3 regions of the Dorea hominis genome follow, and region 2 is predicted to be linked to each of the others. Evidence: riboswitches for the same ligand, from Rfam matches in the RefSeq annotation. Region 2 holds a riboswitch; each other region holds the start of a gene.
The links. Region 2 has a riboswitch for thiamine pyrophosphate ahead of H8S07_RS10495 (energy-coupled thiamine transporter ThiT). Riboswitches for the same ligand answer to the same signal wherever they lie in the genome.

Region 1 (10,643 bases), on a different contig from region 2:
GTCACATAATCTGCACCACATTCGTGTAAATATGCATATTCGTCTGAATTGACCGGATAGATTTCAAGTCCGATTACTTTGAAATATTTTCTTGCAATCCTACATGCATTTCCGATATATTCCACTGTGGACTTACTTCTGCTCTCCCCAGTCAGAATGAGAATTTCCTGTAATCCAGTTTCTGCAATTGCCTGCATTTCTTTCTCAATTTCTTGATCATTTAACTGCGCACGGTTAATTTTATTGTGACAGTTGAATCCACAGTAAATACAATAATTCTCGCAATAATTTGCAATATAAATCGGCGTAAACATATACACACTGTTTCCAAAATGTCTGCGTGTCTCGTCTTTTGCTGCCTGTGCAATTTCTTCTATAAACGGAAGTGCCGCAGGTGATAAAAGCGCCGCAAAATCTTCTGGTGTTCTGGATGTGTGTGCGATTGCCCGCTTTACATCTGCCGCCGTGTATTTATCATAATCGTAAGCTTGCATAGCTTCTACAACCTGATCCAATACTTCTGAGCCGATATCTTCCATTCCTGGCAAATATGTCATATGATCGATTCTGTTTTTCTTCTGATCTTCCAGAATCTCCTCACTTAATATACTTTCATTGATATGTTGATTTTCCATCTTTTTTACCTTCTTGTATTTTTGCAATTTTTGTTAAGATTAATCCTCTAAAAATCCCGTAAGCGGAGAGGATGCGCTGGCACCTCTTTCGATTTTTCTTCCAAGTCCGGACAGATAAGCACTGCGCCCTGCCTCGATTGCTTTCTTAAATGCTTCTGCCATGACCGGAACATCACCTGCTGTTGCGATTGCTGTATTTGCCATCACTGCCGCTGCGCCCATTTCCATTGCTTCGCATGCCTGTGATGGGCGACCGATTCCGGCATCCACGATGATCGGTAGATCCATTTCATCAATGAGAATCTGTATAAATTCTTTCGTCGCAAGTCCTTTATTGGAACCGATCGGCGCTCCAAGTGGCATAATGCATGCTGCTCCGGCATCTGCCAGCGCTCTTGCCGCATTCAGATCCGGATACATATATGGCATAACTACAAATCCTTCTTTTGCAAGAATTTCCGTTGCTTTTATTGTTTCGTAATTATCCGGCAATAAATATTTGGAGTCGCGGACAACTTCGATTTTTACAAAATCCCCGCATCCAACTTCTCTTGATAATCTTGCGATTCTGACAGCTTCTTCTGCATTTCTTGCTCCGGATGTATTCGGAAGTAATGTTACATTGTCCGGAATATAATCCAGAATATTTGCCAGTCCGCCTTCATTTGCGCGGCGAAGCGCCAGTGTAATGATCTGCGCATCTGCTTTTTCAATGCATGCTTTTACAAGATCCAGTGAAAATTTTCCTGATCCTAAAATAAATCTGGATGTAAATGTGTGTCCTCCCAGACTCCATGTGTCTTTTGTACTCATATGTTTGTCCTCTTTTCTTATTATTTTTTGATTTATATCTCTTCCTCACCAAGAAGCAAGCGTGTGATCATATTTGCTTCATGGGCAGCGCAGATTGCAACTCTTGGCGCCATCAGTCCATTTCCATAACCTGGCTCTGTCACACGGTCACCACACAGGTAAAAGTTCTTCATCAGATGTTCTGTGCGAATTGTATTACTGCTCCCATAGCCTGCCATTCCGGTTGCCGATACCAGTTTCTTTTTCGGAAAATGCTGTAGAATTCCATTTACCAGCATTGCTTTTGCTTCTGGATTATCAAACGCTTCGCATACAATTCCTGCATCTTCAAAAAGAGAAATCAGATTCTCTTCTGTCACTTTCACGCAGTCTGTCCGGATATCAAGATATGGATTGATTTTCAAAAGCAGCGATTTCAACGCATCGGTTTTATACATTCCAAGATGTTCCATAAAGTACTGCTGCCGGTTCAGATTCGTAATATCCACTACATCAAAATCAATCAAGTGCAAATGCCCGACACCAATTCTTGCAAGTGCATACGCCACATTTGATCCAAGCCCTCCAAGTCCGGCAATTGTCACATGTCCGGCAGATAATTTTTTCTGGATCTCCGGCGAATGACGTTCTTCCAACGCCGCCTGGATCTCTTCTTTTGTTAATGTCTTTGTTGTCTGTCCTTCCATCATTTTCTCCTTTATGTCATTAACTTCCTGGCTCATCTCTTTTTGGTCCGGAACTTCTTTTTCCTCATCGGTTTCCTCACGCAACTGTCATAATCCCTGTGCTCATCTCTTTCTGTCCCGGACTACTCTTTCTTCCGCTTTAGCCTCCTCCGACAAATGTCACAACTTCCAGACGATCACCGTCTTTCAACATCGTATCGGAATATTCATATTTCGGAAGAATATCTCCATTTAACTCTACCGCAATCCTTTTCATCTGATATCCTGCGTTTTCTAGATAAGCAGCAACAGATATTGACTGTTTCATCTGAATCTCTTTTCCATTTACTGTGATCATTTCACTACACCTCCTTTTAATCTTAGAAAAAAAGAGTTCACAAAGAAACGTACCCGCGGTGGTGCGCCCCTTCATGAACTCTTGTTCACTCTCAATCTTTTATACCTGTTAATAACAAAAACGGAAGATACCAAAGTATCTTCCGCTCATAGCATATTCCTTGCGTTCCTACGTTGGCATTATCCAAATCAGGTATATGGGTCGAAGTTTTAAACTTCCTCTCAGCCTATCACATAAGCTCCCCGGTTCTATTTGATTGTTCCTCTCCAGTATAAATGTATTTCACAAATCTGTCAAATATATTTTATATCACATCCTTATCTGGAGCATCTGAACTGAAGTTCTTCCCATCTTCTGTCTACTTCTTTCTGGAAAGCCTCTAACAGATACTCATTGCCTTTCTTGAAAAGATGTTTGAATCTTCCCTGTGGTCTTAAGAAATCTTCGATTGGGAGTTTCTTCTTCGGCTCATAGTTCAGAATCCATTTTCCTTCTACGACCTCAAATAACGGCCAGTAGCATGTCTCTACACCAAGTTTGCAAATCTCCATAATATCCGGCGTATTGTATCTCCATCCACGCGGACATGGTGCCATAATATTTAAGAAAGCAGCGCCTGGTGTATAAATCGCTTTTTCGGATTTGATATGCAGATCTTTAAAGTTCTGTACAAACGTTGTCTGTGCCACATACGGAATATCATGCGCAGCAATTACAGATGCAAGATCTTTTCTGTTCTGTGGTTTTCCGTTACTCTCGCTTCCTACCGGTGTAGTTGTTGTATCTGCATACATCGGTGTTGCAGAAGAACGTTGGATGCCGGTATTCATGTAAGCACCGTTGTCATAACAGACATATACCAGATCCTGATTTCTCTCCATTGCTCCGGACAGTGACTGCAGACCAATATCATAAGTACCGCCGTCACCACCAAATGTGATAAATTTGTATGTTTCGTCTAATTTTCCTTTTCGTTTTAATGCTTTGTAAGCACCTTCCACACCACTCATGGTTGCGCCTGCATTTTCAAATGCATTATGAATGTAGCTATCTTCCCATGCTGTGTATGGGTATGTAAATGTGGATACTTCCAGACATCCTGTTGCATTTCCGATGACTGCTTTATCACCTTCATGAAGACCGCGCAGTACATTACGAACTGCGATTGTTCCGCCACATCCGGCACACATTCTGTGTCCTGGCGCCAGGCGCTCTGATTTATTCATTGTCTCTTTAAAATTATAACTCATCTTCTCTACGGCCCTCCTTATTCTCTAATTCCAAGATAGCGGTAGGTTTCTCCTGCATCGCCATCTGCGATCATCTGTTTCAGGGCTTCAAATACGCCTTCCATGTCTTCTACGCGCACGTCACGTCCGCCAAGACCGTAGATGTAATTCACTGCCAGCGCATCTGCTTTTGCGCGGTATAATGCACTCATCACATCTGCACCTAACGGTCCGCCATGGTTCGTATAGCTTTCTGCACGGTCCATAATTGCAACTGCTTTCACATTTTTGAGCGTCTCCGCGATCTCATCAGCCGGAAATGGGCGGAACAGACGGATCTTCACAAGTCCGACTTTCTCTCCCTGTTCTCTTAAGCGGTCAATCGCATCTTTTGTTGTTCCTGCTGCAGAACCGATCATTACAACTGCACGCTCAGCATCTTCCATGCAGTAAGATTCAAACAGACCATATTCACGTCCGGATACTTTCGCAAATTCCTTTGCAACCTCCTCTACAACTGCCGGTACATGTTTCATGCCTTCTGCCTGCGAGCGTTTTGCTTCCATATAATAATCTGTGATCGCATATGGACCAACTGCCATCGGGCATTCCGGATTCAGAAGATAATTTTCCGGTTCATATTCTCCAACGAAATTCTTTACCTCTGCGTCATCCAGTAATTCGATATTTTCTACTGCATGACTGGTGATAAATCCATCCTGACAGATCATGATCGGCAGTCTGACATCTGCATGTTCGGAAATGCGATATGCCTGCACCATGTTGTCATATGCTTCCTGATTATTTTCTGCGTAAATCTGGATCCAGCCTGCATCTCTTGCTCCCATACTGTCGGAATGGTCACAGTTGATGTTGATCGGGCCGGAAAGTGCACGGTTTACAAGCGCCAGTGCTAACGGAAGTCTGTTGGATGCCGCAATATATAATTCTTCCCACATATAGGCAAGTCCGCAGGAAGAAGTCGCTGTTAAACTTCTTGCTCCTGCTGCTGAAGCTCCGATTGCAGCGCTCATGGAACTGTGCTCACTCTCTACCGGAATAAACTCTGTATCTACCTGTCCGTTTGCTACAAAAGAAGCGAAATACTGTGGAATCTCTGTGGACGGAGTAATCGGGAATGCCGGGAACACATCTGGATTAATCTGTCTCAATGCGATCGCAACCGCTTCATTTCCTGATAAACGTTCTCTTTTTCCCATCTTACTTCACCCCTTCCATCTTAATTGCGTCAAATGGACATGCTTTTACGCAAATGCCACATCCTTTGCAGTGTCCATAATCAAAATCCAGTCTCTTCATGTCTTTTACCGGGATGCAGCTGTCCGGACAGACCGGTACACAAAGCAGACACTGTTTACATTTATCTGCGATAAATTCTGGTTTTACTTCTGACCATTCCCCTGTGTTGAACTCTTTGGAGGTTCCTGCACCGGCAACGATCATACCTTCTGTCAGCTCTTCCCATGTTGCTTTTACACCTAATTTACTGATATCTGTAGCCATTAGTGCACCTCCTTAAATGCCATCTCAAGTGCTTTCATATTGCCGTCAATAACTTCCGGCTTGCTGGCGAATTTGTGCTTGAAGGATGCTTTCATTTCTCTTAAGAAAGTCTCCTCATCCATAATCCCTGCTACTTTTACAATTGCAGCAAGAAGTGGTGTGTTCGGGAAATATTTTCCCATTGCCTCCATTGAGACTTTGTGTGCGTCAATAATATAAACTTCTCCTTCGTATCCATGAAGATGCGGAATGATCTCCTCTTTTGTGCGCTGTGTATTTACAAGAATTGCTCCATCTTTTTTCAAACCGCTAGTCACATCCACGGATTCCAGTAAGGATTCATCTACTACAACTACATACTGTGGATCATAAATATTAGAATGTACACGGATCTTTGTATCGCTGATTCGGTTATATGCTGTAATTGGTGCTCCCATACGTTCCGGGCCATACTCCGGAAAACCCTGTACGTATTTGCCTGTCTGGAATGCTACATCTGCCAGCAACAATGCGGCTGTTTTTGCACCCTGACCACCACGACCGTGCCATCTGATTTCTGTATGATTACTCATCTTTCGTATTCCTTTCTTTAAAAATTAGTATTATTCTGATTATACTGTATAAATATGTGCATGTCTAGAGCGCACTCTGTTTTTTATGTTTTTTATTGTTGCCGGCGCAGTTCTGGGGGCTGGCGTGTGGCTGATGTTTGCGCAAAGCCAGGCTTAGGTTGAATTCAACTTGTATCTCACAAGTCCCCAGAAACATCTCACCATGAAAAAGCACCCCAGAAGATCTGCTCATCGACAATTCTCCTGGGATGCTTTTTCGTGACTTTCGACTGTTATTACGGATATTTACTTTTTCTTATATTTTTACTTTTCCATTCTACAACCCTGGTATCACTATTTGATACCGTTATCTACCTGATACATATGTTTGATCAGGCGGAAAATCTGATTTGTGTACCCCCACTCATTATCATAGAAGCTGATAAGCTTGAAGAAATGTCCATTGATCTGGATTCCTTCACGTGCATCAAAGGATGATGCATGGCTGTCTCCGATAAAGTCAGAAGATACTACTTCGTCATCGATATAATCTAAAATTCCTTTCAGATATGTCTCTGAAGCTTCTTTCATTTTCTTACAAATATCTTCGTAACTGGTTTCTGTTTTTAAAGCAACATTCAAATCCACAATGGATACATCTGAAGTCGGTACACGGTAAGAAATCCCATTCATGCGATCTTTTAATGTTGGAATAACGAGTGAAATCGCTTTTGCAGCTCCTGTTGTGGATGGGATCAGGTTGCCAAATACGGCACATCCTGTACGCCAGTCTTTAAGTGAACGGCAGTCAACTACTTTCTGCTTAGCTGTAGCAGAATGTATCGTAGACATTAATCCATACTCAATTCCGTAATTGTCTTCTAAGACTTTACACAATGGTGCAAGACAGTTTGTTGTACACGATGCATTCGAAACAACATGCATAGACGGCTGATAAAGTTCGTGGTTGATTCCCATTACAAATGTCGGTGTATCCTGGTCTTTAGCAGGTGCGGAAATGATTACTTTCTTCGCGCCACCTTTGATATGTGCCATTGCTTTCTCTGTAGTACAGTAAGCACCTGTCGCATCTATAATATATTCTGCTCCACATTCCCCCCAACGAATGTCTGCAGCATCATTTTCCGAGTATACACGAATCTTCTCACCATTGACGATGATTCCATCCTCATACTTTTCGAGCGTTCCCTGAAAACGTCCGAATATTGAATCGTAACGGATCATATAAAGAATATAATCCAGATCAGCGTTTCTTACGTTGATCCCACAAAGTTTAAACTGCTCCGGCTGATTGATGGCAATACGGAATGCGACTCTGCCAATGCGTCCAAATCCGTTGATGCCAATTGTTATTGCCATAATAAATACCTCCTGTGTATGACATATTAATACTTTTGTATCTTTCCCCATTTGCAATAACAGTCCGCCACAATCTATCGCGAGTGTAACATACTTTTCCCCGGAATACTACCGAATTGACAGTAATTAATCATTTAACGGGATACGTAAATATTTAACAGGATTTCCTTTTTTCACAGATATTTCTGACTGAATATGTCTCCTTCCGACAACCTCCTAATCAGGATTAAAAAGAATAGAAATGAAGTTTCCTATTATATAGAAAATGGTGCCCTGCGTATCTGCGCAAAGCACCATTTTATTCGTATTATATTCTTTATTTATAAATCATTATGCTTAAACCATTTCATACCTATAAGCACTTAGATTCATTTTATTGAGCCGGGCTTACAACAACTTTGTATGTTGCCTTATTTCCAGCTTTTGTTCTTGCAGTAATAGTAGCTTCTCCTGCTGCGACTGCTGTAACTTTTCCAGTTGCATCTACTGTTGCAACCTTCTTGTCGGAAGAGCCGTAAACAACTTTACTGCTTACACGTGCCGGCCAGCAAGCCAGTTTATTTTCTGCTGCAGAAGCTCCTGCAACAAGCATTTTACCGGAAGCATCTTTGTTTACTTCTTCTGCTGCAAAGCTAAGCTGTGCATAGTTCTTTACAACATCTGCAGATACGTCCTGGATTGGCCATGCAGCTTTGTCTTTCTGCCAATTCAGCTGCCATAACCACCATCCGCCATCATACACGCTGATGTTTTTCACACCATTCTGATAGCAGATCAGGAATGGGATTGTAGCTCTCCATCCGGTTCCGCAATAGAATGATAATTCATTGTCTAAAGAAGAGTCAGACTCTGCAAGAATAGATTTTACTTTGTCGATTCCTACAACTTTACCGTTTTCAACATAGCTTCCATCATCTGTGTTATGTCCCCATACAGCACCTAAAGGCTCTCCTGCATAGTCGATATATCCATAACCTGTTTCTTCGCCTTCAAATTCTTTTGTAGAACGGATACTTACCAGACGGAAGTTTGCGTCATTCTGTAGTTTGTCTTTTGCATCCTCTGCTGACAGGATGTACTCTGGATGCGCCGGAACAGTTGTACCGAAGCTGTAATTATCTCCTCCGGCTTTCTGCTCGTTTACTTTTGTCTCCACATCGTATCCGGCAGCTTTCCATGCCTGCATACCGCCATCGACAACTTTTACGTCTTCAACTCCTGCATAAAGCATTGAAAACGCAACTCTTGTTACGCTGGAATCAGATGCACTTCTGCCGTATAAAACTACTTTTGTATCTTTTGTAATTCCGTTTCTCTTCAGGAACTCGCTTAACTGTTTACCGCTGCGGATATTAAAGTTATCTTCCGGTTTTACATCTTTTTCGTCATAAAGTCCGAAATCGTCTTTTCCATCTCCATATGGCCATGGAGCACAGTCGTCATATTCTACTGCATCTGAGTTGATATGATATGCTCCCGGAATATGACCTGCATTATAGTTTTTATCTCCTGCTGTGTCTCCCCATGCAACTTCTGATACGAATACATTTTCATATCCTTTCTGAAGTCCGGACATTGCGCTCTTTAACCATTCCGGCGATACATATACCTGCTGTTTGGATACGGATGCCGGAGTCTTATCTACAACTGTAACTTTGCATGTAGTTGACAGATATTTGCCTTTGCTGTTTTTCTGAGTTGCTTTTACAGTAATTGTTGCTGTACCAGCCTTCTTAGCTGTTACTTTCCCATTGCTGCTTACAGTTGCTACTGCTTTGTTGCTGCTTGTCCATTTTACAGGGCAGTATACGCCAGCCGGTTTTACAGCTGCTTTCAGTGTGTTTATTTTTCCGACTGCTACAGTAGCTTTGGAAGCACTTACTTTAACACTGCTTGGTTTTAAGTTCTTAACAGTGATCTTAACAACTTTTTTCACTTTTTTGTTCTTCTTGGATGTTACAGTAATGTTTACCTTTCCGGCTTTCTTACCTGTTACAACACCTTTGGAAGATACGGTTGCAATCTTCTTATTGCTTGATTTGTAAGTAACTGCCTTGCTTGCATTTGCAGGCTTTACTGATTTGACCGAAATTTTAGACTTTCCTTTGATATCAACTGTTTTTGTTGTTACCTTCACGGAAAGGCTCTTCGGTGCTTTGGACGCTGCCTGTGCCGGTACGCTTGTACCGAAAACTGCTACAACTGCTAACATAGCAATCATTGCTGCCGCAGCCTTTTTCATAAAATTTTTCATGATTTACCCTCCTTTTGTAAATTTGTATCAGGGTATATAATCCCTGATAATATTTTACTGCAATAGAAACTTTCACTCCAATTGGTATTTTTGATATATAAAAGCACTTATAGATTCTTATTGATATTTATTATCAATAATCGTCATCGGATACTATAGCAACAAAATTCCCGACATACACATCCGATTATGTACATGCCGGGAATTTTTTTATTCGTTATTCTCTTCGACTATTTTGTTTTCACTTTTTTAGCAGTTGACCAGCCTGAGTAAATCTTCACACTCTTCTTGCCAACTTTAACTGTCTTATAAGTACGAACTCTTACATAGTAAGTTTTCTTCGCCTTTAATTTCTTCACTGTTTTCTTAACAGTTGTATTTTTAGAAATCGTAGATGTCTTTACAGATTTTGCGAACTTTTTATTTGTAGAATACTGTACCTGGTATCCGCTTGTCTGTTTGCTCTGTTTCTTCCATGTTGCGCTGAAGCTCTTTCTTGCAGCTTTTACTTTTGAAAGGCTTGTTCCCTTTGGATTAATGTTAAATGTCTTTGTAAATGTTCCTTTATAGTCTCCCTTGAAAGTAACTTTTACTGTGTATGTTCCGACATTTTTGCATCCTGCTGCATATTTTACTGTGTAATCTTTGCTTGTAATTTTCTCACCTTTATTGTTCTTTGCAACAACGGCTGGTTTCTTTACCTTTCCATCATATACATAGCTTGTCTTAGCAAGTTTTACAGAAGCTACTTTTTTCACTTCTGGTTCCGGTTTTGGAGCTTCTGCTTTAACTAATGCTGCTTCTGCGTCTTTCACAGCCTGGATCGCATTCTGGTAATCTGCAGCTGTTACTCTTTCTGCTCCTGCTACCTTCTCAGAAATAGCCTTTGCAGCATCTACTGCTTCTTTGTAAGCATTCCAGCTTTCTTTTGTGAAGTCAACTTCATTTTTCTGCTCTGCATCAGCAAGAACTTTTTCCATCTGCATTTTTGCTGCATCTGTAATATCGTATTTTGGATTTTTCTTAACAGCAATACGAACATCGCCTGCGCTCTCAACTGAGAATCCATCAATACTTGTAATTACTGCGTTCTCTCCTTCACTTACTGTAAAGTTATGTGCATTAACCAAAATTACACTGCTTACCCAATCTGTGTCATCTGCAACTGTTACATTATAAGTTGATCCACAGTCTTCTGCCGGATTGATCTCATACTCAGCTACACCTTTATTAT
Region 2 (10,643 bases):
AATTAAATTGGACAACAATACAGAGGTATGATAATATTTATTGTATCTTAATGAGGATATTGAATGAGATTAGTAATTGATAAGAAAGAATTAGAATTATTAATTGAACAAAAGAAAGAATACATTGGGAATCAAGTTACTATTGATACAGTAATAGCAGGTGTTTCATTTTTATTGTCAGTAATGACAGCGCAATATCAGAAGATTTTTGGAATATCAGGAGAAATAATAAAAGTATTTTTTTGTACAATTGGTATTTTATATGCAGTAAAAATCATATGGGATTTCTATAAATATAGAAGGAATAAATATACTCATAAAGTTTTAATGAAAGAGATAGAGGATTTAGATATGATTCAACATAATCATTCATTGGTAATTATTAAAGAGTCATTTAATGATAATATGAAGAGATTTTTACTTTATTATGATGAAAAATGGGATTGCAAATTGTTTTTGAATTATAAAACGCAGGAACGTGGAGATGAAGCTGCGATTATTGCAAATGTAGTGAAAGAGTTGAAGCTTAATCAGAAAGAAGTAAAATGTCGATACATTACTTCAAAGTTGCAGGAAAAATATTCAGTAAGTCATCGTGAAAATAGAATTTATAATCATCGTTTATATGAGCTTCAGGTTAATAGATTTTCAGAACAGGAAATGGAAAAGGATTTTGTTGTAAATGGAAAGCATTATTATTGGATGAGTATAGAAGAAATGGAAAAAGATGATAACATTAGGAACAAAAATCTGGAAGTGGTAGATTTTGTAAAAGAATATATGGGATAAAGTTTTCCGCTTGTGTATTTCGCAGAGTTTTTGAAGATACACAGGCGGTTTTGTTACTTATATGGTAGCAGGAGGTTGCTATGTCGGAAATGAAGATGAATTATATTTTTATAGAAAAAGAAACGCAGGATTCGATATCTATGTGTGAGCAGATCGCTGAGCTGCTGGGTGTGGAGGACAGCAAGATGAAGTCAGGCAACTTGCCAATGTCAGGTTTCATTTGCTTGCAGGATGTGGAAGTGTTTTATGAGATCTCCGGCAAGAGTGGTGCGGATCAATATTTCCTGGAATTAAGTACAAAAGCCAGAGTGAACAGAGCTGTGATCGCACTGCAGACATTAGATGATACCATTTATCAATCGCCGAAGCAGACGTATTACACGGCAATTCGTGTGTATGATGGGATTTCGGAAAGCTATTGTAAGCGGCTCTATCCTAAATATGCAGAGTTTGAGCGGCTGCTTCGCACGTTGGTATCTCTGATCGTGACGAAGGCGTATGGAAGTGCATGGCGGGAAGAGACCGTGCCGGAAGAGATGATGGCAGATCTTAAGAAGAATGCAAGAGGCAATCTGCCGATCAGTGAGACTCTGGAGCAGATGGATTTATCCACGGTGGAAGAATATTTATTTGCAGAAAGAGAAGTTGTGTATGAGGAGGTTGTCGCAGGCAGCGGTGAAAATGCAAATGGGACGGCTGGTAAAACAGCAGATTTTGAACAATTATCAAAAGAAGAATTATGCCGGTTGCTGGAAGAACTTCGACCGACAAGCCTGTGGGAGCGGCACTTTGAATCACTTGGAAGTCAGAAAAAGTGGAAAGAGAAAATTGTTGGCGTACATCCGGTGCGCAACAAAGTGGCACATCAGAAACGGATCAGCGGCGCGGAATATAAGCAGACAACCAGAAAACTACAAAGCCTGAACCGGGATCTGAAGCATGCGATTGGAGAGATCCAGAAGCAGAACTTCACAGATGTGAGCCGGGCAGATATGCTGGGAAGTTTTGTTGATGTATTGGAAAATATTCAGCTTATGACAAATGCTACAAAGGCAGCGGTGTCTGCAATATCAGCAGTACCGGCAGCTGTGGAAAATGTTGCCAGATTGAATGCAATTTCACCGGTTACAAAAAGTACGCAGATGATAGCGGAAGTATTATCTGATATGCGGCGTAGCCAGCAGAAAGTAATGGCAGCAGTCAGACCGGCGGCTATAGCTGCGAGCATGCAAAAAGATGTGGTATCGGAAGTTGCGAAAAGTCTTCGTATACCACAGACAATGCGTGACAGTATCGCAACTGCGGCGAAGATGTCACGGCTTATGAACATTTCAGGAATTGTAAATCTGGAAGATAAGGGGAATAAAACTGAGGATAATGACTTAGAAAACAATAGGGACTAGTAAATTCCGGCAATTTACGCTATAATAGATAGGATTATAGGCAAAACTAAGGAATTAATAAAAAGAGATAATAATCAAGTCCGGATCTGCCGGACGCCAAATATAATATACCAAAGTAGAAAGGATTTTAGAACGATGGGTAAGTATTTTGGAACTGATGGTTTCCGTGGGGAAGCTAATAGGAACCTGACAGCAGATCACGCATACAAGATTGGGCGTTTTCTCGGCTGGTATTATGGAGAACTGAAAAGACAGAATGGAGATGACACTCCGGCTAGAATTGTAATTGGTAAGGATACAAGACGTTCCAGCTATATGTTTGAATATACACTGGTCGGTGGACTGGTAGCATCCGGTGCAGATGCATACCTGCTTCATGTTACAACAACACCGTCTGTAGCTTATGTAGCAAGAGTAGATGAGTTTGACTGTGGTATTATGATTTCCGCAAGTCATAATCCATATTATGACAATGGAATTAAGCTGATTAATGGTAATGGTGAGAAGATGGATGAAGGAACAATCAGCCTGATCGAAGCATATCTGGACGGAGAAGTAGAATTATTTGGAGAGAAATATTCAGAAGTTCCGTATGCACACAAAGAGAAGATTGGTCGTACTGTAGATTATGTATCAGGAAGGAACCGTTATGTCGGATATCTGATTTCTCTTGGAATGTATTCGTTCAAGGGTGTCAAAGTTGCATTAGATTGTGCGAATGGAAGTTCATGGAATATTGCCAAATCTGTATTTGACGCACTGGGAGCAAAGACTTACGTGATCAATGCGGATCCGAATGGAACAAATATCAATAACAATGCAGGGTCTACACACATTGAAGGACTGCAGAAGTACGTGGTAGAAGAAGGCATGGATGTTGGATTCGCTTATGACGGAGATGCTGACCGCTGTCTCTGTGTGGATGAAAAAGGGCAGGTCGTAGACGGAGATGCGATTCTTTACGTATATGGAAGATATATGAAAGAGCGCGGAAAACTGGTGACAAATACAGTTGTTACAACAGTTATGTCTAACTTCGGACTTTACAAAGCATTTGATGAGCAGGGTATCGGTTATGCGAAGACTGCTGTCGGAGATAAATATGTATATGAATATATGCAGAAGAATGGCTGCCGAATTGGTGGAGAGCAGTCCGGTCACATTATTTTCTCAAAATATGCATCAACAGGTGATGGTATTTTAACCAGTCTGAAAATGATGGAAGTTATGATGGCAAGAAAGAAGACAATGAGCCAGCTGACAGAAGATTTACACATTTATCCACAGGTGCTTGTGAATGTACGTGTACAGGATAAAGCTGTTGCACAGGCAGACCCGGATGTGCAGGCAGCAGTACAGAAAGTTGCAGACGAGCTGGGTGATACAGGAAGAATCCTTGTCCGTGAATCTGGTACAGAGCCACTGATACGTGTAATGGTAGAGGCTGAGACACACGACATCTGCCAGAAATATGTGGATGATGTAGTGAATGTGATTAATGAAAAAGAGAAGACAAGATAGCCTGGCTCTCAGAATCAGAAAATGTAGATAGATGATAAGGTCGTATGATCTGACAGGAAAGATAGGAGTATTAAGAAATATGTGTGGAATTGTAGGATATGTAGGAAATAATCAGGCAGCACCGATTTTGTTGGATGGACTGTCCAAGCTGGAATACCGTGGTTATGATTCGGCCGGAATTGCTGTCCGTGATGCAAATGGCGATGCTGAGATTGTTAAGGCAAAAGGACGTCTGAAGATTCTGGCTGAGAAGACAGATAATGGTGCCGCTGTCCCGGGAACATGTGGAATCGGCCATACAAGATGGGCAACACATGGGGAGCCGTCTGAGAACAATGCACATCCGCATAAGAGTGATGATGGCAATGTAGTTGCTGTTCACAACGGTATCATTGAAAATTATCAGGAATTAAAGGAAAAACTGTTAAGAAAAGGATATACATTCTATTCCAATACAGATACAGAAGTAGCGGTAAAACTGATCGATTACTACTATAAGAAATATGAAGGAACACCGGTTGATGCGATGAATCACGCAATCGTCCGCATCCGAGGTTCTTATGCGCTGGCAGTTTTGTTTAAAGATTATCCGGAAGAGATTTATGTGGCCAGAAAAGACAGTCCGATGGTTCTCGGAGTTGCTGACGGAGCATCATATATCGGATCTGATGTACCGGCTATTTTGAAATATACAAGAAATGTATATTATATTGGAAACCTGGAGATGGCGCGTGTAAAGAAAGGGGAGATCACTTTCTATAATCTGGACGGAGAAGAGATTGAGATTGAACCAAAGGAAATTAACTGGGATGCAGAAGCCGCTGAAAAAGGCGGTTATGAACATTTCATGATCAAAGAGATTCATGAACAGCCAAAAGTTGTAGGAGATACCATTAACTCTGTTCTTACGACAGATGGCAAGATTGATTTGTCAGAGGTTGGTCTGTCAGAAGAAGAGATCAAAGATATTCGTCAGATTCACATTGTAGCATGTGGTTCTGCATATCATGTTGGAGTTGCAACACAGTATGTAATGGAAGATCTTGCAAGAATTCCAGTGCGTGTAGAGCTGGCATCCGAATTCCGTTATCGCAATCCGTTACTGGATGAGAAGGACCTGGTTGTACTGATCAGCCAGTCCGGTGAGACAGCAGATACGCTGGCGGCACTTCGTGAGTCCAAAGCAAGAGGTGTGCGCACACTTGCAATTGTAAATGTAGTAGGTTCTTCCATTGCAAGAGAAGCAGATAATGTATTCTACACACTGGCTGGACCGGAGATTTCCGTTGCAACAACAAAAGCATACAGCACACAGTTAATTGCAGGTTATGCACTGGCAATCCAGTTTGCCAAAGTAAGAGGCGAGATTGACGAAGCACGTTATAGCGGTCTGATCAAGGAAATGCAAACCTTACCGGAGAAGATTGAGAAGATTATTGAAGACAAAGAGAGAATCCAATGGTTTGCATCCAAACAGGCAAATGCAAGAGATGTATTTTTCGTAGGTCGTGGTATTGACTATGCAATCTGCCTGGAAGGAAGTTTGAAGATGAAGGAGATCAGCTATATTCATTCTGAGGCATACGCTGCAGGTGAATTGAAGCATGGAACGATTTCTCTGATTGAAGACGGCATTCTTGTTGTCGGTGTTCTGACACAGCCGGATCTCTATGAGAAGACAGTTTCTAACATGGTTGAGTGCAAGAGTCGTGGCGCTTACCTTATGGGACTTACAAACTTTGGACAGTATAATATTGAAGATACAGCAGACTTTACGGTATATATTCCAAAGACAGATCCGTTATTTGCAACATCACTGGCAGTCATCCCGTTACAGCTCCTTGGTTATTATGTCAGCGTTGCAAGAGGTCTGGATGTAGATAAGCCGAGAAACCTTGCGAAGAGTGTTACAGTAGAGTAATCTTCCTGCAAAATGCGGTCGTTTAGAAAATATTAAGAGAATATTAATAAAAAAGGACGCTCAATATTGTGATGAAAATGCTATAATATTATCGCAATATTGAGCGATATAGCATCTAAAGGAAACTGCCAATGGCGGGTTTGAGAGATGCTGGAATAAGGAGAGGTACAAATGAAAACGACATTAGTTATTATGGCTGCCGGAATCGGATCCCGTTTTGGCGGCGGAATCAAACAGCTGGCACCGGTCGGACTGCATGGGGAGATCATCATGGATTATTCCATTCATGATGCAATCGAAGCAGGATTTAATAAGATTGTCTTTATTATCCGTAAGGACATTAAGGAAGCATTTAAGGAAGCAATCGGAGATCGTATTGAGAAGATCTGTGCGGATCTGGATGTAGAGATTGCATATGCATACCAGGAACTGGATGCACTTCCGGAAGGAATCGAACTTCCGGCCGGACGTACGAAACCGTGGGGAACCGGACAGGCAGTTCTTGCGTGCAAAGATGTTTTAAAAGAGCCATTTGCAGTTATCAACGCAGATGATTACTATGGAAAGGAAGCATTTACTAAGCTTCATGATTTCCTCGTAGATTACACACCGGAGAAGGCGAATGCATTCTGCATGGCAGGTTTCATCCTGAAGAACACATTAAGTGAGAATGGATCTGTTACCAGAGGTGTGTGTGAACTGAATGAGAAAGGCTATCTGACAGCGGTTCATGAGACACATAACATTGTGAAGACAGTAGACGGTGCAGCAGCCGATACAGAAGACGGATTAAGAGCCATCGATCCGGAATCTTATGTATCTATGAATATGTGGGGACTGACACCGGAGTTTATTGGTGTGTTGGAAGATGGATTCAAAGAGTTTTTTGAGACAATGGGAGACAAAGATATCCTGAAAGCAGAATATCTTTTGCCGATTTATATTGATGAACTATTACAGGCTGACAAAGTATCTGTAAAAGTGCTTGACTCTCATGACAAATGGTTTGGCGTAACATACAAAGAAGACAAAGACTGTGTTGTAAAATCATTTGCCAAACTGATCGAAGACGGCGTATACGCTGAGAAACTGTTTGAGGACTTGAAGTAAGAATTATCAGAAATAAGAAAGACTGTTATAGCATGTGTGCATGCTATAACAGTCTTTCTTGATTTTATGAAGTTATTGTAATGTTGGAGCGTTTTATGAGAAAATACAATTACATCAACGGTATAATAATATAGAAACGAAAAAATTGTAAATTTGCAAACCATCGCAAACCCGTGTAAAATGGGCATTTTCAAAGACGCTCGACAAGAAAATACAAAAAAGTTGAAAAAAATTAAAAAAAGGGGTTGCAATTTTTGGATTTGCTGATATAATAATATTTGTTCGCTGATGAAATACAAAAGATAAACAACGAACGTAACAGAGAACTACGTAATGCGGATTGGTGTAATGGCAGCACAGCAGACTCTGACTCTGTTAGTAGAGGTTCGAGTCCTCTATCCGTAGTTCCTTGGCAGGGGCGCCGAGTGTTTTGAATGTTTGAAACATTCGGTTGACATGCCGGAGTGTGGCTCAGCTTGGTAGAGCGCTACGTTCGGGACGTAGAGGTCGCAGGTTCAAATCCTGTCACTCCGATTAAGATGAATCTCAAAGCTTATTGCTTTGAGATTTTTTTTTGCTATGGCATCCGGAGAAATTTGCCGGTGGTAAGTTCTGTAGCTTATGGTGATGGGAAAAATGCGTCATACTTGCATGATTTATAATTGCAATTTCTTGACATCTGTTGGTGGGGCGAGTATCATTAACTGTGTTAAGACTGTAACTATCCAGTATAGTTACAGTAGATGAATTAACGAGTAAAAGAGTGATGACAAGGGGAGCTTATGTATAGGCTGAGAGGAAGTTTAGAAACTTCGACCCGGAACCTGATATGGATAATGCCATCGTAGGGATGTATTAGATATTACAGAACCCTCCTTCGTCTTCAGTCGAAGATACAGGAGGATTTTTTTGTGTTTCAAATGTTAGTAAACAGTGAAGGTGGTCTGACGACTGCCGGATATGTAACTTGTATTGTGGTGGGAGTTATTTTGTTCCTGCTTGGATCAGTGTTTGCGCGGAAAGGTACGCAGAATGTGAATGAAAATGGAAGTAAAGCAAAGAAAGGTATCGGCATAGCGGTGGGAACCAATCAGCTTGTATTTTGTGCAATGGCAATTGCGCTTGCAGTGGTGACTTCTTATTTGAAAATCTTTTCTCTGCCATGGGGCGGAAGTGTCACGTTGTGCAGTATGTTATTTATTGTACTGGTTGCAAACTGGTACGGTGTACAGACGGGTATTTTAGTAGGTTTAACTTATGGAATCTTACAGTTTATCCAGGAGCCATATGTACTTTCTTTCTTCCAGGTATGCTGTGATTATATTCTTGCTTTTGCAGCACTTGGAGTTGCCGGCTTTTTTGCGAAGAGTTCCAATGGACTGCTCAAAGGATATATTGCCGCAGTTCTTGCAAGAGGAGCATTTCATGCGTTGGGTGGCTATCTATATTGGATGAGTTATATGCCGGAAAATTTTCCACAGGCATTGAAGAGTGTATATCCGATTGTGTATAACTATAGTTATCTGCTTGCAGAAGGTGTACTGACTGTGCTCGTTATTTCTATCCCGGCAGTAAAGAAAGCACTTGCGCAGATTAAGCGGATTGCGACGGCGTAGTAAGCTTAACGGCAGGTAAAAGCAAGTTGGAGCTTACGGAGGAAGGCTAAGAATAAGCTTAAAAAGAAGAAAAACAACAGGAGGATAACAGTCATGAAATTATTTCAGCAGAAATCAGTGATCGAGAAATATGATGATGTGAAAAGCTTCGTGGAAGCATACAACATCGGAGCGGATGATTTCATTCTCGCGACAAAACGGATTTACGAGACCTGTTTTGCACCGCTGAATCTGAAAGCACATGTAGAATACAAGAGCAAATATGGCAGCGGTGAGCCGACAGATGTAATGATCGATGCACTGCTTGAGGATTTCCGTCAGGGAGATTATAAGAGAATCATTGCTATCGGCGGTGGAGCTGTCATTGATATGGCGAAGATTCTTGTACTGGACGGGGAAGCGAAAGCAGAGAGCTATTATCGGAAAGAAGTACCGCTTCGCAAAGTGCGCACACTTCTTGCAGTGCCGACAACCTGTGGCGCAGGATCGGAAGTGTCCAATGTCTCCATTACAGAGATTACTTCGATCCACAGCAAATTAGGACTCGCCGTAGACGAGATTTATGCAGATGAGGCAGTGCTGATCCCGGAACTTTTGCGTGAGCTTCCATATGAGTTCTTCGCAACCAGCGCGATCGATGCATTTATCCATGCGATTGAATCTTTTGTATCACCAAAAGCGAACCTCTACACGGAGATGTTCAGCGAGAAAGCAATGGAGATGATCGTGCATGGATTCCGTGAGATTATCGCTCATGGAAAAGAATACCGGATGGAGCTGCTGGAAGATTTTCTTGTGGCAAGTAATCTGGCAGGTGTTGCATTTGGCAATGCTGGAACCGGAATGGTGCATGCCATGTCCTATCCGCTGAGCGGAATGTATCATGTCGCACACGGAGAGGCAAATTATCAGTTTCTGACTGCCGTATTTGCTGCTTATCAGAAAATGAATCCGACCGGCAAAATCATTCGTCTGAATGCGTTTCTTGCAAAAATGATGGAATGTGATGAAGCGGTTGTCTATGAAAAACTGCAGGAATTATTAGACCAGATTATCAGTCGTAAAAAATTAAGAGAATATGGCATGAAGGAAGAAGAAATCCATTCATTTGCCGTAAGTGTAGACGCAAGTCAGCAGAGACTTTTAAATCAGAGCTATGTGAAGCCTACCATTGAGCAGATGGAGGCAGTTTACAGAGAACTGTACTAGATAGTGTACGAAAGTATAGAATAGTATATTCAAACATCAGGAGGAGAATTATGCTTGGAGAAATGTTAAATAAAGTCAGAGAGACAACCCCTCTGGTTCACAATATCACAAATTATGTAACCGTAAATGATGTGGCAAATGTATTGCTGGCATGTGGCGGAAGTCCGATCATGTCTGACGAGCCGCAGGATGTGGAAGATATTACTTCCATCTGTGGAGGATTGAATATCAATATCGGTACATTAAATATAAGAAGTATCGAAGGCATGAAGCTGGCTGGAAAGAAAGCGGCAGAACTTGGACATGCAATTCTGCTGGATCCGGTAGGAGCGGGAGCAAGTGCACTGCGCACGAACACAGCCGTTTCTCTGATGGAAGAAATTCCGTTTTCTGTGATCCGTGGAAATATTTCCGAGATCAAAACCCTGGCATCCGGCAGTGGTACAACAAAAGGCGTAGATGCTGATGTTGCAGATGCAGTGACAGAAGAGAATCTGGATGAAGCAGTTGCATTTGCAAAGGCATTTGCGGAGAAAGCAAACTGTGTTGTTGCGATTACAGGGGCGATTGATCTGGTGAGTGATGGAAAATCCTGCTATGTGATTCGTAATGGACGCCCGGAAATGGGTAAGATTACAGGAACTGGCTGCCAGTTATCCGGAATGATGACTGCATATATTACTGCAAATCCGGAGCATATGCTGGAGGCGGCAGCGGCAGCAGTATGTGTGATGGGACTTGCCGGTGAGATCGGATTTTCACGGATGCAGGACGGAGACGGCAATTCTACATACAGAAACCGTATTATCGATGCGATTTACAATATGGACGCAAAAACACTGGAAGAAGGTGCAAAATATGAACTGCGATAAGAAAGATTTACTTTTATATGCGGTGACAGACCGTCACTGGCTTGGAGAAGAAACATTATATGAACAGGTGGAGAAAGCGCTGAAAGGTGGAGCTACATTTATCCAGCTGCGTGAAAAAGAACTGGATACAGCGCATTTCTTAGAAGAGGCGAAGGAAATCCAGAAACTTTGCAGAGAATATAAAGTGCCGTTTGTGATCAAT
Region 3 (10,643 bases), on a different contig from region 2:
TCTTCAGTACATTGACAGTGATCCGGGAAGAGTTCGCGCAAAGGCATATGATATTGTGCTGAACGGTAACGAGATCGGTGGAGGAAGTGTACGTATCTTCAATCAGGATATTCAGAGCAAGATGTTTGAAGTTCTCGGGTTCACACCGGAGCAGGCACAAGAGCAGTTTGGATTCCTGCTTGAAGCATTCAAATACGGAGTTCCGCCGCACGCAGGACTGGCATACGGACTGGATCGTCTTGTTATGCTTATGGCAAAGCAGGACAGCATCCGTGATGTGATCGCATTCCCGAAAGTAAAAGACGCATCTGATCTTATGACAGAAGCTCCGTCACCGGTTGATGCAAAGCAGTTAGATGAGCTGGGACTTGAAGTGGAAGAAAATGCCCAGGAACAGGAGTAGAGAGTATATGGAACATCCATCTATTGCTGATGAAACACTCAGAGAGAAGATAAAAGAAATCGAACAGATTCTTGCATTATATAAAGAAGGCAAAACAATAATAGAAATTGCCGGCTCGCTTGATTTCGCACAGTCGTATGTCCAGGACGTACTGCTGTGCGTGCAGGCTTCGGCTGAGGAAGACCCGGCAGCGATCGCAATGCTGCTGGAGGGGTAGGAGATTTTCTATGAGTATATTAAACGTGGAACATCTGACACATGGCTTTGGAGACAGAGCCATTTTCTCAGATGTTTCTTTTCGGTTATTAAAAGGTGAACATATCGGGCTGGTAGGAGCCAATGGAGAAGGAAAGTCTACATTCATGAACATTGTGACTGGAAAACTGACGCCGGATGAAGGAAAAGTAGAATGGTCGAAAAACGTACATGCTGGATATCTGGATCAGCATGCGGTGCTGAAAAAAGGCATGACAATCCGGGAAGTTCTAAAATCTGCATTTGACAGTCTTCTGCAGAAAGAAATCCGCATGAATGAGATCTGTGATCTGCTTGGCACAGCAGATGATGCACAGATGGCAGAATTAATGGAAGAACTTGGAACAATTCAGGATGAGCTGACTTTGCATGATTTTTATACAATTGATGCAAAGGTAGAAGAAGTGGCAAGAGCGCTGGGACTTCTGGATCTTGGATTAGACCGGGATGTTACAGACTTAAGTGGCGGGCAGCGCACCAAAGTTCTGCTGGCAAAATTATTGCTGGAGAAACCAGACATTCTGCTTCTGGATGAGCCAACCAATTATCTCGATGAAGAACATATTGCATGGCTGAAACGCTATTTGCAGGAATATGAAAATGCATTTATACTGATCTCGCACGATATCCCATTTCTCAATGATGTGGTGAATATTATTTATCATATGGAAAATCAGGAACTGAACCGTTATGTGGGCGATTATGACCATTTTCAGGAAGTTTATGCAGTAAAGAAGGCACAGCTGGAAGCAGCATACCGCAGACAGCAGCAGGAGATTAGTGAGCTGAAAGATTTTGTGGCACGGAATAAAGCGCGTGTATCGACAAGAAATATGGCAATGTCCAGACAGAAAAAACTGGATAAAATGGATGTGATCGAGCTTGCGGCAGAAAAGCCGAAGCCGGAATTTCATTTCCGTTATGGACGCACGCCGGGAAAAATGCTTTTTGAGACAAAAGATCTTGTGATCGGTTATGATGAACCATTATCGAAAAAACTGAATTTTTCGATGGAACGGGGACAGAAAATTGCTCTTGTCGGAACGAACGGAATTGGAAAGACAACACTTCTTAAAAGTATTCTCGGACTGCTTCCTTCTCTGAAAGGGGAATGTGAACTGGGAGAGAATCTGGAACTTGGATATTTTGAGCAGGAAGTAAAAGGGGAGAATAAAAATACCTGTATCGAAGAGTTATGGGAAGAATTTCCGTCTTTTACACAGTATGAAGTGCGTTCTGCGCTTGCAAAATGCGGGCTTACGACAAAGCATATCGAAAGTCAGGTCCGTGTTCTGAGTGGTGGAGAACAGGCGAAAGTCCGTCTTTGTAAACTGATCAACCGTGACACGAATTTTCTGCTTCTGGATGAGCCGACCAATCATCTGGACGTAGACGCCAAGGATGCACTGAAAAAAGCACTTCAGGAATACCGCGGAAGTATTCTTTTAATCTGTCATGAACCGGAATTTTATAAAGATGTCGTGCAGGAAGTCTGGGACATGAGCAAATGGACAACGAAGATATTTTAGGTTGACATTTACAGAGAGCAAAACTATAATTAAATATACAATTTAATGTTACAGGGAGCTGGTACAAAGCTGGCTGAGAGGAAACTATAATTTGTTTCGACCTATAACCTGATTTGGATAATGCCAACGTAGGGAAGAATTACGGAAGAGAAGAGATGCCTGCGCATCTCTTTTTATACGAAAACGTTTTTTGCGGTGGCAGAAGCGTTTTTTTTATGGAATAGGAAAATGCGCCATGCTTACATGGCAGAAAAAAGATTTTATTTACAGGAGGATGATCCAATGAGAAATTACACAACACAGATGGATGCGGCAAGAAAGGGAATTGTTACACCAGAACTGGAAAAAGTTGCAGAAAAAGAAAAGATGACAGTAGAAGAATTACAGAAACTGGTTGCTGAAGGAAAGGTAGCGATCTGTGCAAACAAGAATCATACCTGTCTGGATCCGGAAGGGGTAGGAAGTATGCTCCGTACAAAGATTAATGTCAATCTTGGCGTTTCCAGAGACTGTAAAGACTATGACATTGAGATGGAAAAGGTCATGAGTGCGGTAAATCTTGGCGCAGAGGCGATCATGGATCTGTCCAGCCACGGAAATACGCAGCCATTCCGCCGCAAACTGACAAGTGAATGTCCGGTTATGATCGGTACAGTTCCGGTATATGACAGTGTGATCCATTATCAGAGAGACCTTGCTACTTTATCAGCAAAAGATTTTGTAGATGTTATCCGTATGCATGCAGAAGACGGGGTAGATTTTGTAACGCTGCATTGCGGAATCACAAGAAAAACGATTGAGCAGATCAAAAAGCATAAGAGAAAAATGAACATTGTAAGCCGTGGTGGAAGTCTTGTATTTGCGTGGATGTGCATGACTGGAGAAGAAAACCCGTTCTACGAATATTATGATGAGATCCTGGACATCTGCGAAGAGTATGATGTTACAATTTCTCTGGGAGATGCATGCAGACCGGGATGTCTGGCAGACGCAACGGATGTATGCCAGATCGAAGAACTGGTACGCCTTGGCGAACTGACAAAGCGTGCATGGGATCACAATGTCCAGGTTATGGTAGAGGGACCGGGACATGTGCCGCTTGATCAGGTCGCAGCAAATATGCAGGTGCAGAAGAGTATTTGTATGGGAGCACCGTTCTATGTATTAGGACCTCTCGTTACAGACATCGCACCGGGATATGATCATATTACTGCCGCTATCGGTGGCGCTGTGGCTGCTATGAACGGAGCTGCATTCCTCTGTTATGTAACACCGGCAGAACATCTGGCACTTCCGAATGTTGATGATGTAAAACAGGGAATCATTGCTTCCAAGATCGCAGCACATGCGGCTGATATTGCCAAAGGTGTCAGAGGAGCAAGAGATATTGATGATAAGATGGGTGACGCGAGAAGAAAGCTTGACTGGGAAGCACAGTATGCATGCGCACTGGATCCTGATACAGCAAGAGCAATCCGTGACAGCAGAAGTCCGGAAGATGACCACAGCGATACATGCAGTATGTGTGGAAAATTCTGCGCAGTCCGCAGTATGAATAAAGCGCTGGCAGGAGAATATATTGATATTCTGTAAATATTCAGAATTATAAAAAACTGCAGCAAGGTGTCTGGTTATGGACATCTTGCTGCAGTTTTTTATATAACAAGAAATTGTATTTTCTATTATAAATAATAGCCTCCGGGACAATGCGAGCTCGATGAGGCACATTCGTCAAATACAGTGCAAGCAAAAATCTGTACTTGGGTTCACCGTATATGCAAAAAAGGAACTGCAAACTGCAATTCCTCTTCAAGAGCGACAGACGGGGTTCGAACCCGCGACCCCGACCTTGGCAAGGTCGTACTCTACCAACTGAGCCACTGTCGCATATCTTAAGTTGTTGTTCTGTGTTATGTGTTCCTCAGAACAATACATACTATACTACGTGAATTAGTTTTTGTCAACACTTTTTTAAAAAAAGTTTTTTGAATTTTCTAATTTTCGCAAATGCTTATAAAACATGCAATGATAAAAAGATGTTATTATAGAACATTTTTGACTATATCCACCAGATAATGCTATAATAAAATTGATTGTGATGTCTGTAAAGACGTCATAAAAATACAGGAAAGAATGAGGGTAGGGATATATGGCAGAATGTAAGAAAATAAAGGCAGCACTCCTCGGATTAGGAACCGTGGGCGGCGGTGTTTATAAACTGGTTCAAAGACAGAAAGAAGAAATGGTAAAAAAATCAGGAGCGAATCTTGAGATTACAAGAATCCTCGTACATAATATGAACAAACAAAGAGAAGGCGTAGATGCCTCTCTTCTGACAGATAACTGGAAAGAAATAGTAGAAGACCCGGAGATTTCTATTGTGATTGAAGTAATGGGAGGAATCGAACCGGCGAAGACGATGATTCTGGAAGCACTCTGCGCAGGGAAGAATGTAGTGACTGCGAATAAAGATCTGGTGGCAGTGCACGGAAGAGAATTACTGGATGCAGCACAGGAAAATCAGGTTGATTTCCTCTTTGAGGCGGCTGTTGCAGGCGGTATCCCGATCATTCGTCCGCTGAAACAGTGTCTTGCAGCGAATGAGATTGATGAAGTGATCGGTATCGTGAACGGAACAACAAACTACATCCTGACAAAGATGTTTGAGGATGGCATGGACTTTTCAGAAGCGCTGGCAAAAGCGACAGAGCTTGGATATGCGGAAGCAGATCCGACTGCGGATGTTGAAGGTCTGGATGCTGGAAGAAAAGTTGCAATCTTAGCTTCCATTGTATTTCATTCCAGAGTTGTATTTGACGATGTATACACAGAAGGAATTACAAAGATATCTGCGAAGGATGTCGCATATGCAAAAGAATTTGGCAGTGTGATCAAGCTTCTCGGAGTGGCACATAACAGAGAAGATGGTATTGAGGTTGCAGTTTATCCGATGATGCTGCCGAAGAATCATCCGCTTGCATCTGTCAGAGATTCCTTTAATGCGGTTTTTGTACACGGAGATGCATTAGATGATGCGATGTTTTACGGAAGAGGCGCCGGAGAGCTTCCAACAGCCAGTGCTGTTATGGGAGATGTGATCGACATTATCCGCGATATCCAGTTCTCATGTACCGGACGAATCAGCTGTACCTGCTACAAGAATACACCGGTCAAGAGTTCAGATGATGTGAAAAATAAATTCTTTGTACGCATGCAGGTAACAAACAAACCGGGCGTTCTTGCACGAATCGCCAGCATGTTCGGTGAGCACAAAGTCAGCATTTCCAAAGTGATCCAGAAGGTCATTACAGACGGAGTCGCTGAACTTGTTATCGTAACGGAAGCAGTAAAAGAGTATCATATGCAGGATGCGTTGATGCATTTAAGAGAGATGGATACGACACAGGAAATCAGCAGTGTGATTCGTGAGTATTAAAAGTCGGATATATTTATAAGAAAGCCGGGAAGTTCATGAGGAGGGAAACATAAGATGCGGGAGAGAACGACGCTTGGATTTTTGTTTAAGCAGATCAGCACAATTTACGAAAAAGAATTTAACCGCAAACTACGTACGCTGGGAATCACAGCTTCACAGTGTGCGGTGCTGGATTATTTATTTACAAGCAGAAAAGAGCATGTAACCCAGAGAGATATTGAAAAAGCGCTGAGTCTGCGTAATCCGACTGTGACAGGACTTATGAAACGACTGGATGAAAAAGGATTTATCCTTGTAGTACCGAGCAACGAAGATAAGCGTTGCAAGAACATTTACCTGACTGAGAAAGCATATGATATTCAGAGGAGGATGGAAACAGACCGGAAGAAACTGGATAAGATGCTGACACTGGGAATGAATAAAAAAGAAGTAGAAGCATTGAAAAAGATGCTGGATCGTGTACTGTATAATATAGCCGAGCCTTAGAGGCCGGCTTTTTTTATTGTTTTTCTGTAATACATGAGCTGACTTTACATAGATTTAACATAGATTTCATCTGATTTGCATGTGCATTCGCTAAAATAGCAACGATAGTAAATTGTACAGCAAAAAGGAGAGAAATCAATATGAATGAAAATATGCAGATTGTATTTGGTCTGCTGGGGGGACTTGCAATCTTTATTTATGGAATGAATATGATGAGCGAGTGTCTGCAGAAAGCAGCTGGAGAGAAGATGAAAAGTATTTTGGCATTACTGACAAAGAATCCGGTTCTCGGTGTGCTTGCCGGAGCGCTTACAACGGCAGTTCTGCAGAGCAGCAGCGCCACAACGGTCATGGCAATCGGATTTGTCAGTGCAGGACTTATGAACCTGCCACAGGCAATTTCTATTATATTTGGTGCAAATATCGGAACAACCATGACGGCACAGATTATTGCATTTAAGATCAGCGATTACATATATATCATTATTTTTGTGGGATTTATCATTGCATTTATTGCAAAATCAGAAAAAGCAAAAAGTATAGGACAGACGATATTTGCATTCGGTCTGTTATTCCTTGGAATTGAGACAATGGGAGACGTCATGAAACCGCTGGCATCCAGTCCGATGTTTACACAACTTATTGCAAGTGTAAAACATATTCCGGTTCTTGGAGTGGGAGTAGGTACATTAATGACGCTGGTCGTACAGAGTAGTAGTGCAACCATCGCAGTCTTACAGAATTTTGCAGCACAGGCAGGACCAGACGGTATGACAAGTATTCTTGGACTTACTGGTGCGATTCCGATCCTGCTTGGAGACAATATCGGAACAACGATCACGGCACTTCTTGCAAGTATAGGACAGACGAAAGATGCAAAGAGAACAGCCGTGGCGCATTGCATTTTTAATATATCAGGAAGTTTTTTATTTATATGGTTTGTGAAACCATATGCTACACTGATCCGTTTTATTTCACCAAAAGGACCGGAAGTGGAAGTGATTTCCAGACAGATTGCGAATGCGCATACTTGTTTTAATATTACAATGACACTGATCTGGGTATGCCTGATTGGAGTGATGGTGAAGATTGTTATGTTCCTGATTCCGGATGGAAGGAAGACCGAATCAGATCCGTTTGAGACATTATATCTGGATGAGAATGTGAAAAATCAGCCGGCAGCAGCGCTGCAGCTTGTCGCAAAAGAGATTTTACATCTGAGCGATCAGGTGAAAAAAGTTCTGCATGATACGGTGACTGTCGTAAAAGAAAATCAGATGCAAGGTGTAGATAAGATACAGGAGGAGAGTGCGAAAGTAACAAAGCTCACAGATAAAATCACAGATTATCTGGCAGGATTATTTTCTTCCGGACTTTTGACCGAACAGCAGGCATCCCAGACAGCGGGACTGATGTATGTGCTGGGAGATGTGGAACGAATCGGTAATTTAAGTGCCGGAATTGCATTATCTATGAAAGAAAAAGAAACAAACCAGTATAAATATTCACAGGAAGCGATGGATGAACTTGCAAAATGTCTGAAAACTCTGGAGAAGATGTTTGATTCAGCGACAAAGGCATTACGCGGTGATACAACAGTAGAGCTTGAAAAGCTGATGAAGCGCAAAGACAAGATTGTCAATTTGGATATTATGATGCGAAAATCCCATATCCAGCGTGTCAACAAAGGAAAATGTAAAGCGAGTCTGACAACACCATTTACGAATATTCTTCATTTGATTGACCGTATGGGAAACAGTTGTATCAACCTGGCTGATGCGGCTACAAATGAAGTGGCATTAAAATATTTCCTTCCCAAAGATGAGATGACAATGTAAGAATCGAGGCAGAAAGAAAATTTTATAAAGTATAAGTTATTAAGGTTCATGCAAAAATAAAGCATGGACCTTTTTGTTCCTCCTTAATGAGAAAATGGTATGAATAAGTCTCCTTGTAATTTTAATACATGTATGATAAATTAGTAAATGTAAATGATAATCAAAATCAAAATCAAACAAGAAAAGGCGGGAACTCCAAAATGCCAGTGGAAGTTGTAGCATGTATGTTAGCAGATAAAAATAGTTGGAAGAGATTACAGTTTCAGTTAATCCTGCAATGTGCCCCATTGTTCAAAGGATATAAAGTAGCCTGTATTACGAATGTCCGCAGAGAGGATATGAGAAATATGCATCTGCTTCTTAATGGAACGGGAATCTGTTACCGTGCACTTACATTTTGCAGAGACAAATACCTAGTGTTGTTATATCGCCCGGCACAGTTAAAAACATATCTGAAACAACCGGAAGTGAAGACGTTCCTTGCTGATTACGGTTATGAAGAAAACAGTCTGGAAAAAGTGCTGGAAAGACTTTCGTTAAGAGTACGGGAACATTCAAAAAATGAGATTGAATTTCCTCATGAAATCGGAATTTTCCTTAACTATCCACTGGAAGATGTCAGAGGCTTTATTGAGCATAAAGGACAGGACAGTCTCTTTTGTGGATATTGGAAAGTATATCATGATCCGGAAAAAGCAAAACTTACATTCTGGACATACGATAAGGCAAAGGACTGTGCAGTAAATGAATTTCTGGCAGGAAAGACAATTCGGGAAATTGTAGCATAAGACAAAAGACAGCAAGAAAGGGGACAAATCGATGAGTGTTGTTATTATAGGCGGAAATGAAAGAATGGAACATCAGTATAAACAGATCTGCAAGAAATATAAATGTAAGGCAAAAGTATTTACCAGAATGGCGGGCAATCTGAAGACACAGATCGGTCAGCCGGATCTGATCATTTTGTTTACTTCAACAGTGGCACATAAAATGGTACACTGTGCGTTGAAAGAAGCAGAGCGTTACAATATCCGTGTGGAGCGTACACACAGTGCAAGTGCAAATGCACTGGAAAATGTTCTCGTTGAATGTTGTGGTTAATATAATATATAGCATATAGCAGGATATCAGGAATAAAAGAGCCTGAGATGTATAGGCTTAAAAGAGGAACGCAAATTGCGACGTTTCTCTTTTTTTTATAATATTTTCATGTTAATATGAAAAAGACAGCTTGCAAGGAGGATACATTTTTATGAGTTATGCAGACAAAGTTTTTATAGATATGTGCCGTGACATCATCGACAATGGCACAGATACCAGGGGAGAAAAGGTCCGTCCGAAATGGGAGGATGGGACGCCGGCTTACACAATTAAAAGATTTGGAGTGGTGAACCGCTATGATTTGTCAAGGGAATTTCCGGCTCTGACGCTCAGGAGAACAGCGATCAAGAGCTGCACGGATGAACTTTTGTGGATCTGGCAGAAGAAATCGAATAATATCAATGACTTGCACAGTCATATCTGGGACAGTTGGGCAGATGAGAATGGCTCAATCGGCAAAGCATACGGATATCAGCTTGGCGTGAAGCATCAGTATAAAGAAGGCCTGTTTGATCAGGTTGACCGTGTGATTTATGACTTAAAAAATAATCCGTACAGCCGCAGAATTATGACAAATATATATGTACATCAGGATCTTCATGAGATGAATCTCTATCCTTGTGCATACAGTATGACATTTAATGTGACGAAGAAGGAAGGACACGATAAGCTGACATTGAATGCTGTTTTAAATCAGAGATCGAATGACGTGCTGACAGCAAATAACTGGAATGTCTGCCAGTATGCGGTGCTTGTGCATATGCTGGCACAGGTGTGTGATATGGAAGCCGGAGAACTGGTACATGTGATCGCGGATGCGCATATTTACGACAGACACGTGCCGGTAATAGAAGAACTGATCGCAAGAGAACCGCTTCCGGCACCGAAGTTCTGGCTGAATCCGAAAGTAAAAGATTTCTATGATTTTACGAGAGATGATGTAAAACTGATCGATTATGAGACGCATGAGCAGATTAAAAACATTCCGGTTGCAGTTTAAAAAAAGAAAGGGCGAGATAAGATGAAATTAATAGTTGCAGTTGATAAAAACTGGGCGATTGGAAAAAACAACCGCCTGATGTGGAGCATTCCGGCAGATATGAAATTTTTCCGTGAGACAACAAAGGGGAATATTGTTATTATGGGACGGAAAACACTGGAAAGTTTTCCACAGAGCCAGCCACTTAAAAACCGTGTGAATATTGTAATCAGCAAGAATCCGGATTACAAAGTAAAAGACGCGGTTGTTGTACACAGTGTAGAAGAAGCACTGGAAGAAGCGAAGAAGTACGAGGGAGAGACATTCGTAATCGGTGGGGAGAGCATTTACCGTGCGATGTTAAAGTACTGCGATACAGCACTGGTTACAAAGATTGATCATGCGTATGATGCAGATACTTATTTTCCGAGTTTGGATGAAGATCCAGAGTGGAAGATGACAAAGATCAGTGAAGAACAGACATGTTTTGATCTGGAGTATTATTTTACGGTATATGAGAGGATTTAAAAAGAAAGATGAGAATACTGAGTATTACGGCACAGAAGCCAAACAGTACCGGTAGTGGCGTGTTTTTGACAGAACTTGTAAAGGAATT

Region 1: another riboswitch for thiamine pyrophosphate. It lies ahead of thiS (sulfur carrier protein ThiS); the one in region 2 lies ahead of H8S07_RS10495 (energy-coupled thiamine transporter ThiT).
Region 3: another riboswitch for thiamine pyrophosphate. It lies ahead of thiC (phosphomethylpyrimidine synthase ThiC); the one in region 2 lies ahead of H8S07_RS10495 (energy-coupled thiamine transporter ThiT).

The regions. Positions count from the first base shown of each region.
Region 1 is NZ_JACOOY010000009.1:39,344-49,986, forward strand. Features, by position in the region: gene thiH (2-iminoacetate synthase ThiH) at 1-635, opposite strand, end outside; gene H8S07_RS08400 (thiazole synthase) at 675-1,448, opposite strand; gene thiF (sulfur carrier protein ThiS adenylyltransferase ThiF) at 1,481-2,137, opposite strand; gene thiS (sulfur carrier protein ThiS) at 2,274-2,471, opposite strand; TPP riboswitch at 2,619-2,726, opposite strand; gene H8S07_RS08415 (thiamine pyrophosphate-dependent enzyme) at 2,789-3,721, opposite strand; gene porA (hypothetical protein) at 3,739-4,920, opposite strand; gene H8S07_RS08425 (4Fe-4S binding protein) at 4,922-5,224, opposite strand; gene H8S07_RS08430 (2-oxoacid:acceptor oxidoreductase family protein) at 5,224-5,796, opposite strand; gene H8S07_RS08435 (hypothetical protein) at 5,861-6,028, opposite strand; gene gap (type I glyceraldehyde-3-phosphate dehydrogenase) at 6,130-7,155, opposite strand; gene H8S07_RS08445 (Ig-like domain-containing protein) at 7,529-9,409, opposite strand; gene H8S07_RS08450 (FIVAR domain-containing protein) at 9,640-10,643, opposite strand, start outside.
Region 2 is NZ_JACOOY010000013.1:63,685-74,327, reverse strand. Features, by position in the region: gene H8S07_RS10530 (hypothetical protein) at 64-789, shown strand; gene H8S07_RS10525 (hypothetical protein) at 870-2,192, shown strand; gene glmM (phosphoglucosamine mutase) at 2,328-3,713, shown strand; gene glmS (glutamine--fructose-6-phosphate transaminase (isomerizing)) at 3,793-5,634, shown strand; gene H8S07_RS10510 (nucleotidyltransferase family protein) at 5,806-6,744, shown strand; tRNA gene H8S07_RS10505 (tRNA-Gln) at 7,079-7,149, shown strand; tRNA gene H8S07_RS10500 (tRNA-Pro) at 7,205-7,278, shown strand; TPP riboswitch at 7,507-7,612, shown strand; gene H8S07_RS10495 (energy-coupled thiamine transporter ThiT) at 7,656-8,360, shown strand; gene H8S07_RS10490 (4-hydroxybutyrate dehydrogenase) at 8,454-9,569, shown strand; gene thiM (hydroxyethylthiazole kinase) at 9,620-10,441, shown strand; gene thiE (thiamine phosphate synthase) at 10,428-10,643, shown strand, end outside.
Region 3 is NZ_JACOOY010000001.1:166,984-177,626, reverse strand. Features, by position in the region: gene aspS (aspartate--tRNA ligase) at 1-403, shown strand, start outside; gene H8S07_RS00870 (hypothetical protein) at 411-620, shown strand; gene H8S07_RS00865 (ABC-F family ATP-binding cassette domain-containing protein) at 631-2,187, shown strand; TPP riboswitch at 2,228-2,339, shown strand; gene thiC (phosphomethylpyrimidine synthase ThiC) at 2,470-3,780, shown strand; tRNA gene H8S07_RS00855 (tRNA-Gly) at 4,002-4,074, opposite strand; gene H8S07_RS00850 (homoserine dehydrogenase) at 4,337-5,623, shown strand; gene H8S07_RS00845 (MarR family winged helix-turn-helix transcriptional regulator) at 5,678-6,109, shown strand; gene H8S07_RS00840 (Na/Pi cotransporter family protein) at 6,250-7,947, shown strand; gene H8S07_RS00835 (DUF3793 family protein) at 8,148-8,735, shown strand; gene H8S07_RS00830 (DUF2325 domain-containing protein) at 8,767-9,048, shown strand; gene thyA (thymidylate synthase) at 9,200-10,048, shown strand; gene H8S07_RS00820 (dihydrofolate reductase) at 10,070-10,555, shown strand; gene H8S07_RS00815 (glycosyltransferase family 4 protein) at 10,564-10,643, shown strand, end outside.